Regions from separate parts of the Dyella sp. AD56 genome, predicted to be linked through region 1. Evidence: predicted binding sites of a transcription regulator. Region 1 holds the regulator's gene; the other holds the start of a gene.

Region 1 (5,091 bases):
CTTGCCGCTCTTCTTGTCCTTGGCCGACACGTGCAGGATACCGTTGGCGTCGATGTCGAAGGTCACTTCGATCTGCGGCATGCCGCGCGGCGCCGGGTCGATGCCCTGCAAGTCAAACTTGCCCAGCGACTTGTTGGCGCTGGCGCGCTCACGCTCACCCTGCAGCACGTGCACGGTCACCGCGCTCTGGTTGTCGTCGGCGGTGGAGAACACCTGCGAGGCCTTGGTCGGCACGGTGGTGTTCTTCTCGATGAGCTTGGTCATCACGCCGCCCATCGTCTCGATACCGAGCGACAGCGGGGTGACGTCCAGCAGCAGCACGTCCTTCACGGTACCGCCCAGCACGCCGCCTTGGATCGCGGCGCCGACAGCGACGGCCTCGTCCGGGTTGACGTCCTTGCGCGGCTCCTTGCCGAAGAAGTCCTTCACCGACTCCTGCACCTTGGGCATGCGGGTCTGGCCGCCGACGAGGATCACGTCCTGGATGTCGGACACGCGCAGACCAGCGTCATTCAACGCGGTGCGGCACGGCTCGATGGTGCGCTTGATCAGGTCTTCCACCAGCGCTTCGAGCTTGGCGCGGGTGAGCTTGATATTGAGATGCTTGGGACCGGAGGCATCAGCCGTGATGTACGGCAGGTTCACTTCGGTCTGATGGCTGGTCGACAGCTCGATCTTCGCGCGCTCGGCGGCGTCCTTCAGACGCTGCAGGGCGAGCGGATCCTTGCGCAGATCCATGCCCTGGTCTTTCTTGAATTCTTCGACGAGATAGTCGATGACGCGCATGTCGAAGTCTTCGCCACCCAGGAAGGTGTCGCCATTGGTAGCGAGCACTTCGAACTGTTTCTCGCCGTCGACTTCAGCGATCTCGATGATGGACACGTCGAACGTGCCGCCGCCGAGGTCGTACACGGCGATCTTGCGGTCACCGCCCTTCTTGTCCAGGCCGTAGGCCAGGGCAGCCGCGGTCGGCTCGTTGATGATGCGCTTGACGTCCAGACCGGCGATGCGGCCCGCGTCCTTGGTGGCCTGGCGCTGGCTGTCGTTGAAGTAGGCCGGCACCGTGATGACCGCCTCGGTCACCGCTTCACCGAGGTAATCCTCGGCGGTCTTCTTCATCTTCATGAGGACCTTGGCCGAGATCTCCTGCGGAGCCATCTTCTTGCCGTCGGCCGTTTCGACCCACGCGTCACCGTTCTCGTGAGCAACGATGCCGTAGGGAACGATATGCAGGTCTTTCTGCACTTCTGCGTCGGTGAACTTGCGACCGATGAGGCGCTTCACCGCGTAGAACGTGTTCTTCGGATTGGTCACGCTCTGGCGCTTAGCCGGCGCGCCCACCATGACTTCGTTGTCCTTGGTGAAGGCAACGATGGACGGCGTGGTGCGATCGCCTTCCGAGTTTTCAATGACCTTGGCGGTGGTGCCGTCCATCACGGCAACGCACGAGTTGGTCGTGCCCAGGTCGATACCGATGATTTTACCCATGTTGTCTACTCCCGAATTCTTTAAGCGACCCCTCGGCCGCGACTGGTTTCCAGATGGGGCTCGGCACGTTTCATCTCAATGCCGACAAGACCCCGTATGCCTTTCCGCCTAAGCCCGTAGGGGACGCCGTTCAGGCGTCCTCGACCACGGGCCGGGGCGTCACTCCTTGGCGACCGCCACCAACGCGGGGCGCAGAAGCCGGTCGTTCAGCACGTAGCCCTTCTGGAGCACGTTGACGACCGTGTTGGGGGCCGCACCCGGGGCCTCCACCATGCTCACGGCGTGATGCTTTTCAGGATCCAGCGGCTGACCCACCGGATCGACCTGCACCAGGCCATTGTTCTCGGCGATCTTCAGCAACGACTTCAGCGTCAGTGCGATGCCCTCGCGGACGCTGGCCACGTCGCCGCCCTCCACTTCCAGGCCGCGCTCGAGGCCGTCGTAAATCGGCAGCAGCTCGTTCAGCAGCTTTTCGTTGGCAAAACGGCGAGCTTGCTCGACGTCACGATGCAGGCGACGGCGCTGGTTCTCGATCTCCGCCTTCTCGCGCAGCACGGTGTCGCGCAATTCGACGTTGGTCACTTCCAGTTCGGCGATACGCGCCTTCAGCGCTTCCAGCTCGACGCCAGTCGCGTCACCCTGCCCGCCTGGGCCCTGCGTCCCGGTGGACGCCGTTGGATCGTTGCTTTGCATGAATCACTCCAAGCCTTATCCGTGGCCGGTGCCGTGACGCACCAACCGTCAATCACTTGCGGGTAAAACCCCGCCTCCCGAGCGCGTTATAAGGTCGTCGCGACGCGATTCAAGGCGTCACTGAGCAAACCGGCCGTCGCCTGCACCACGGGAATCACCCGTTCGTAGGCCATGCGGGTAGGGCCAATCACTCCGATCGCGCCCAGCACGCGCCCCTGGGTGCCGTAGCTGGCCGTGACCACGCTACAACCGTCCAGCGCCGCAAACCCTGATTCTTCACCGATGAACAGGCGCACGCCAGGGGCCTTGGCGCACACTTCCATGAGCTGCAGCAGCTCGCTTTTCTTCTGGAACGCCTCGAACAGCTCGCGCAGGCGCTCCAGGTTGGCCAGTTCCGAGTATCCCATCAGATTGGTCTGGCCGCTGACCAGTACGTCATCGCTATCGCCTTGCGGGGCGAACGAGGCCGCCGCCAGCTCCACCGCGCTGGACATCAACCGATTGAGTTCGCCACTGGCCTCACGCAGTTCGCGCAGCAGATGGGCACGAATGTCGTCCAAACGCAGGCCGGCAAACTGGGCATTGAGATAGTTGGCCGCCTGCTCCAGCTCGCTGCCGTCCAGTGGTTTGGCCAACTGGACGATGCGGTTCTGCACCTGATTGTCCGAGAACACCAGGATCACCAGCACGCGGGCATCGGGCAATGCCACGAAATCGATATGGCGCAGCGGAAAATCGGCCTGCCGCGGCACCGTGACCACGCCAGCGAACTGCGTCATCGCCGACAACAGGGTCGATACGTTGCCGAGCAGGTCGCGAGTGGTGGTGAGGCCCGGCGGCAGCTCGCGGCGTAGACGCGCCATCTCGTCCTGCGGCAGGGGCTGCAGCTCGATCAGGCTGTCGACGAACAAGCGCAGGCCGCGAGGCGTCGGTACACGGCCGGCAGACGTGTGCGGCGACGCCACCAACCCGGCCTCTTCCAGGTCCGACATGATGTTACGGATGGTGGCCGGGCTCACATCCAAGCCGGACGACCGCGATAGCGTGCGCGACCCCACCGGCTCGCCGTCGGCAAGGTATTGGGCAATCAATGTGCGCAACAGGCGTCGTGCGCGGGCATCGAGTTGGGCGGCAGGCATGCTGTAGCAATCCGTGAGACAGACAAGAAATAAGGTCTAGCGGCAAAGTTTGCAAGAAATGGGGACAGGGTTGGGCGGCAGGCGTATCGGAACGGGCCAGACGACGGCATGTCGTCTCCCGGGCCTGCACCCCACTAGCCGCCCCCCATCCCCTCCCCCTTACAATCCCCCGACTTCACCACCTCGCCGCCCATGCTCACCTCGCTCTACGTTCGTCATTTCGCCGTCGTCGAAGAAGCCGAGATCGCCTTCGGCCCAGGCCTCACTGTCGTCAGCGGCGAGACCGGCGCGGGTAAATCCCTGCTGGTGGACGCCCTCATGCTGCTGGCGGGCGCTCGCGCGGACAGCGGCATGGTGCGCGCCGGCAGCGACCGCGCCGAGCTCATCGCCGAGTTCGACCTCACCCACCTCCCCGAAGCCCGCGAATGGCTTCGCCGCGAGGAGCTGGACGAGGAAGACGCCTGTCAGCTACGCCGCGTCATCCGTGCCGAGGGCAGCTCGCGCGCCTGGATCAACGGCCGACCGGCCAACGCCAGCCAGTTGGGCGAACTGGCCACGCTGCTGGTGGAAATCCACGGCCAGCACGAACACCAGGCCCTGCTTTCCCGCACACACCAAATGGGACTGCTCGATGCCTACGCCGGCAACGAGGCACAGGTTGCCCAGGTACGTGAACTGGCCCTGCAATGGCGCGAGCTGGGCAACCGCATCCGCAAACTGAGCGGCGGCGACGATCGCGAGCAACGCATCGAGCTGCTGAGCCACGAACTGGGCGAACTCGATAAGTGGGCCCTGCCCGCCAGCGAACTCACCGAACTGGAAGCCAGCCACAAGCGACTGGCCAACGCCGGCAGGCTGGCTGAAGGTGCTGGCGGCGTAGTGGAACTGCTCGACGGCGAAAGCGAGTTCGCACTGCGCCGCGCGTTGGGACGCGCCCAACTGGAAATGAGCAAGCTCGCCGCGCTGGACGACCGCCTTGCTCCCATGCTGGAGCTGTTGGACAACGCGTCCATCCAGCTGAGCGAAGCCGCCGACGGACTTGGCCGCTACGCACTCGACGTAGATCTGGACCCGGAGCGCTACAACGAGGTCGATACCCACCTCACCCGGCTGCACGAACTTTCGCGCCGCCATCGGGTGCCGGTCCCCGAACTTCACGACAAGGCCATCGCCTTGCGCGGGGAGTTGGACGAACTGGAGGGCGCCGGCGATGCCCTGGAAAAACTCGCCGGCCAACGCTCGCGTCTGCAACAGCAGTACGACGAACAGGCCGCCACACTCAGCACGTCGCGGCAGCAGGCAGCTGATCGCCTGGGTGGTGAAGTCAGTGCCCTGATGGGTGAGCTAGGCATGAGCGGTGGCCGCCTTGTGGTGGAGCTGGAAACCACCAGCGACAACGAGCCCGATCCGCAGGGGCGCGAGCGTTGCGAACTGCTGGTCAGCGCCAACCCCGGCCAGCCACCGCGCGCGCTACGCAAGGTCGCCTCGGGTGGCGAACTGGCCCGCATCAGCCTGGCTATCGAAGTGGCCACGCTCGGCAAGGACACCGTTGGGACCATGGTGTTCGACGAAGTAGATACCGGTATCGGTGGCGCCGTGGCCGAAGTGGTCGGCCAGAAACTGCGCTCACTTGGCGCGCAACGCCAGGTGTTGTGCGTCACCCACTTGCCGCAGGTGGCCGCGCAAGGCCACGCGCATCTGCGCGTGAGCAAGGCGAGCGATGGCGAATCCACCCGCACACGCATCGAGAAGCTCGACGCCAACGGCCGGC
Region 2 (5,091 bases), on a different contig from region 1:
CAACGCGCGCGCATACAACGAGCCATTGGGCACGCCGATCGGCCAGATGGTGCCGAAGTTACGTACCGACGCGCCTACCGAACGCTCATGGCGATCAAACACCGTGACCTTGTAACCGGCTTCGGCGAGCGCGCGGGCCATGGCCAGCCCGACAATGCCTGCACCGACCACGATCGCGGTGCGTGTTTGCGACTTACTCATAAACGGCTGCTTTCCATCTTCAGAGGTGACAACGGTGCCGGCGCATGTCCGTTCTGGCGGCCATGCCACCAGAACCAGCGCGCGGCGAGTGCGATAAGCACGAGGCCGAGCAGGCTGCTGATCAGCACGGCTCGTTCGAAGAACTGCGTCCAGTTGAGCTGCAGGGCGAGAAACTGTCTGACCAGCAGCACTGCAACGCTGCCTAGGTAGCCGGAGGCATCGGCGAGGTACATCACGAACGAGACGGTGCCGGCGACGCGGTACGTCGCCATCATGCGTTCGAAGAACATGCCGTTGAGCGGGATGTAGCCGAGATAGAGGCCAAAACCCACCAGCGTCATCCAGGTCAATGGCGGCAACTGGTGGTGCGCGAACAACAGGGTGCTCAGCGCAGCGCAACAGAGGCCGGCGGCGATCAGCGCATGGTTAAGCATGAATGCACGCATGTTGTCGCGCACCAGCGACAGCGATGCGGTGAGCATCAGCACGCCGATGCCGATGGGCGTATCCACTTCGCCAAATACCAGGGCGCTGCGGCCGAAGCCGAGGTCGCGGAAAATTTCGGTGTCGAAATTCTCGCGGAAGTCGCGCAGCACAGTCAGCAATACGTACAGCGGCACGATCAACAGTAGACCGGGCAGAAAGCGACGCATGAACTGCCGACGCGCTTCACGATCCATGCGGCCGCGCGGTGCGCGTGCAGCAATGTCCTCAGCGCTGGGTGGCGGTATACGGGTAAGTACGCGCAACGACAACAGCAGGGGCGGTACGAACACGAGCCCGGTGAGGAACGGCATCCAGTGATCGCTGACGCCAGCCAGCAACATGGCTTTGCCCACCCCTTTGACTACGCCTGAGGCGAAGATAAAGCTGGAGGCGAGGATGGCGCCCATCAGCTCGGTCGCCTGCCGGCCTTCGATGTAACCGAACACCAGGCCCCACACCATGCCCAGCGGCAGGCCATTGAGGAACAGGAACACGATGCCCGGCACAGGCGGTGCCAGCGCGAAGCCCAGCAGGGCCAGCCATGACAGCCCGATCAGCCACAGGATGGCGCTCGCACGCCGCGAAGGCTGCAGCTCCGGCACCATGCGGATGCCCCAAAGCTTGCTCAGTGCATAGCCCAGCACCTGGGCGATCACCAGCCAGATCTTGTAGTCGATGCCCAGCCAGCTCATGCCTTCATAGCTGGCCGCGCTGAACGGCTTGCGGAAGGCGTACATGCACGAATACACGCAGAACGCGGCGATGCCGGCGACAAGCGGCAACAGCTTGGATGACCAGCGGGAAGTGGGCCCGGAGGAAGAGGAGAGTGGATTCATGGCCGGCGTCAGGCCACGCGGGATGGGGCGGAACGATCAAGTAGCGCGTGCAGCTCCTGCAGGCCATCGAGCACTGCATCAGGACGATACGTGAGCAACTCGGCGCGGGTGTACGCACCGGTGGTCACCGCCACCACCAGGCCGCAGGCTGCGGCGCGGCCTTCGCGAATGTCCACCTCGGTATCGCCGACCTTGAACACGCGCGCGGCATCGGTGACGCCGCACTCGGCCATCAATGCACGGATCATGTCGGGCGCGGGGCGGCCCTGGGGCACGCGATCTGCCGAGATCGCCGCATCGATCAGGCCGCGTTCGCGCCAGTCGAAGCGCTCGATCAGGCATTCGGCGATGTCCTGCGAGAACGCGGTGTTGAGCGCCACCTTGATGCCACGCTCATGCAACCAGGCGAACGTGTCCTCGGCGCCTGCCATAGGGCGCACCGCTTCATGCGTGCGGTAGCAGGTGAGCATGCGTTGCACGAAGTCGTCGTGTACAAGAGCGACCTGCGCATCGTCTGCCGGCAGATCATGCGCGGCGAGCATGCTGCGGATAGCGGCGGGCTTGGTGTAGCCCATCAAGGCGCGCAGTTCGGGCACGGCCGCATTGCAGCCGGCCTGTGCCAGCGCGTCGCCCAGCGCCTGCACGACCAGATCCGGATCGTGCACCGTGGTGCCCGCCATATCGAAAACTGCCAGTTCGAACGTCATATCGCCTCCCGTGATGGGGAGGCATGCTGACCAGTGGCGATGGCGCGCCCGTGACGCGGATACGGACAGTCGCGGTGGACTGTCTAGTCAATCGCGGCGGATGAGATGTCTCGCGCGCTTTGGGCGCTGCCGATGGTGCTGGTTGGAGCCTGTTCGCGGCCTCCGTTTGACTTTGCAGTGGAACGACATTCATCCCTCACCGTCATCCCCGCGAAGGCGGGGATCCAGTGCCTTTAAGCGCCACAGAGACAAAAGCCGCTGGATCCCCGCCTTCGCGGGGATGACGGTGAGGTCATGGCGAGACCGCGTTGAGATTGTGAACAGGCCGCGGATCAGCCCGGGTCGCGCACCCAATCCAGGTAGGGGCGGTGACCCTCGGCCACGGGAACGGCGATCAGCTCGGGCAGTTCGTAGGGATGCAATGCGACCAGCCGTTCCTTCAGCGCGGGGAAGCGCGCGGCGGTGGTCTTGATAAGCAATAGCTCCTCGCTGTCCGTGACCACCTCGCCTTTCCAGCGATAAGTGGACGCCACCGCGGGGATACGGTTCACACAGGCAGCCAGGTGTTCGCCCACCAGGGCTTCGGCCAGCTTCTGCGCGCTGGCGACGTCGGGGCAGGTGCAGTAGCAGAGCAGGACGGTATCGGACATTAGGACCTCGACATCATCCCGTAGTTGGCGAATTTAGCGAGCACATCGGCCACTTCCTGGTCCGTCAGCAGCACCGGCGTGCCGATCTGCAGGGACAGCGCGTACTGCCGGGCCAGATTCTCCACCTCCACGGCCCGCCACATGGCCTGCGCTAGCGTGCTGCCCAGCGCGATCATGCCGTGGTTGGCCATCAGGCAGGCCAGCCGGCCTTCCAGTGCGGCCAGCACCGCATCGGACAGCGCCTGGGTGCCGTAGGTGTAGTAGTCCGCGCAGCGGATGGAGTCGCCGCCGCCCACGGCGATCATGTAGTGGGCCGGCGGAATCGGCTTTCGGCACATGGCCAGCGCCGTGGCGTAGGGCGGATGCACATGGACGACCGCCCCGGCGTCGGGGCGGGCGAGGTAGATGTCCCGGTGGAAGCGCCACTCGCTGGAAGGGCGCTGGCTTGCCGGCCAATGGCCGTTGCGGTCGACGAGAACGATGCCCTCGGGGGTGATGTCCTCATACGGTGTGCCGCTGGGCGTGATCAGAAAACCTTCGCCGCAGCGGGCACTTAGGTTGCCAGAGGTGCCCTGGCTGAGGCCGGAGGCGGCCAGTTTGGCGCCTTGGAGGACAAGGTCCTGGCGTAGCGTCAGCTCATCGCTCACGGGTGGGTCCCGATGGGGTGCAGGCGGGCATGGTGGTCGGTCCCGGTCCGGGTGTCGATAGTGGCAGAAAGGCGAATTTCGGCGCTCCCGGCTCTTGAAAGCCTCTGGCCGCTCCCCCATTCCAAGTTTCAGCCATCGGACGGACGCCTCTTGCAGGGGGCTTTTGCGTCGTTATTATTGGCACTCACCTCCGGGGAGTGCTAACAGCGCCGACATAGGCGCCGCTCCGGGGTCCCGAATCCTGTTCAACCATTCAACCGAAGCTGGAGCCCACCCATGAGCAAACTGCGTCCGCTGCACGATCGCGTCATCGTCAAGCGCCTCGAAGAAGAGCGTGTCTCCGCTGGCGGCATCGTCATCCCCGACAGCGCCACCGAAAAGCCGACCCGCGGCAAGGTTATCGCTGCCGGTACCGGCCGCATCCTGGAAGACGGCAAGGTCCGCCCGATGTCCGTCAACGAAGGCGACACCGTGCTGTTCGGCAAGTACGCCGGCCAGGAAATCAAGATTGACGGCGAAGAGCTGGTCTTCCTGAAGGAAGACGACATCGTGGCTGTCATCGAAGCCTAATTTGAGTCCGCTGGGGTTTAAGCGCGACAGACGCGCTCTGTAGAAACCCCGTCGCGAGCTTTCCCATTTTTAATCAAAATTTTTGAGGCAAAAATTTTATGGCAGCTAAAGAAGTTCGCTTCGGCGAAGACGTTCGCGCTCGTATGCTCAAGGGTGTGAACACCCTGGCCAACGCCGTGAAGGTCACCCTGGGTCCGAAGGGCCGCAACGTGGTGATCGAGAAGAGCTTCGGCGTTCCGACCGTCACCAAGGACGGCGTCTCGGTCGCCAAGGAAATCGAACTGGCCGACAAGTACGAGAACATCGGCGCGCAGATCGTCAAGGAAGCTGCTTCCAAGACCTCCGACGTTGCTGGCGACGGCACCACCACCGCCACCGTGCTCGCCCAGGCGTTCATCCAGGAAGGCCTCAAGGCCGTTGCCGCCGGCATGAACCCGATGGACCTCAAGCGCGGTATCGACCAGGCCGTCACCGCTGCCGTGGCTGAGCTGAAGAAGCTCTCCAACCCGACCGCTGACGACAAGGCTATCGCCCAGGTCGGCACCATCTCCGCCAACTCCGACTCCGCCATCGGCGAAATCATCGCCACCGCGATGAAGAAGGTCGGCAAGGAAGGCGTGATCACGGTCGAAGAAGGCTCGGGCCTCGAGAACGAACTCGACGTCGTCGAAGGCATGCAGTTCGATCGCGGCTACCTGTCGCCGTACTTCATCAACAACCAGCAGTCGCAGCAGGTTGAACTGGACGACCCGTTCATCCTCATCCACGACAAGAAGATCTCCAACGTCCGCGAACTGCTGCCGGTGCTCGAAGCCGTTGCCAAGGCCGGCAAGCCGCTGCTGATCGTCGCCGAGGAAGTGGAAGGCGAAGCGCTGGCCACCCTCGTGGTCAACACCATCCGTGGCATCGTCAAGGTTGCCGCCGTGAAGGCGCCGGGCTTCGGTGATCGCCGCAAGGCCATCCTGGAAGACATCGCCATCCTCACCAACGGTGT

Evidence for each region. Region 1 encodes HrcA, which represses chaperone genes, less so after heat shock. Its sites were predicted from a motif close to TTNGCACTCNNNNNNNNNGAGTGCNAA; they were not measured.
Region 2: a site for HrcA is predicted at 3,705-3,731, ahead of groES (co-chaperone GroES). Genes of this name have one in related genera too.

The regions. Positions count from the first base shown of each region.
Region 1 is NZ_NRDP01000024.1:69,649-74,739, forward strand. It holds gene dnaK (molecular chaperone DnaK) at 1-1,488, opposite strand, end outside; gene grpE (nucleotide exchange factor GrpE) at 1,648-2,181, opposite strand; gene hrcA (heat-inducible transcriptional repressor HrcA) at 2,268-3,320, opposite strand; gene recN (DNA repair protein RecN) at 3,513-5,091, shown strand, end outside.
Region 2 is NZ_NRDP01000001.1:351,042-356,132, forward strand. It holds gene DyAD56_RS01540 (TIGR03364 family FAD-dependent oxidoreductase) at 1-201, opposite strand, end outside; gene DyAD56_RS01545 (DUF5690 family protein) at 198-1,523, opposite strand; gene DyAD56_RS01550 (HAD family hydrolase) at 1,532-2,230, opposite strand; gene cutA (divalent-cation tolerance protein CutA) at 2,563-2,880, opposite strand; gene DyAD56_RS01560 (class II aldolase/adducin family protein) at 2,880-3,527, opposite strand; gene groES (co-chaperone GroES) at 3,804-4,097, shown strand; gene groL (chaperonin GroEL) at 4,196-5,091, shown strand, end outside.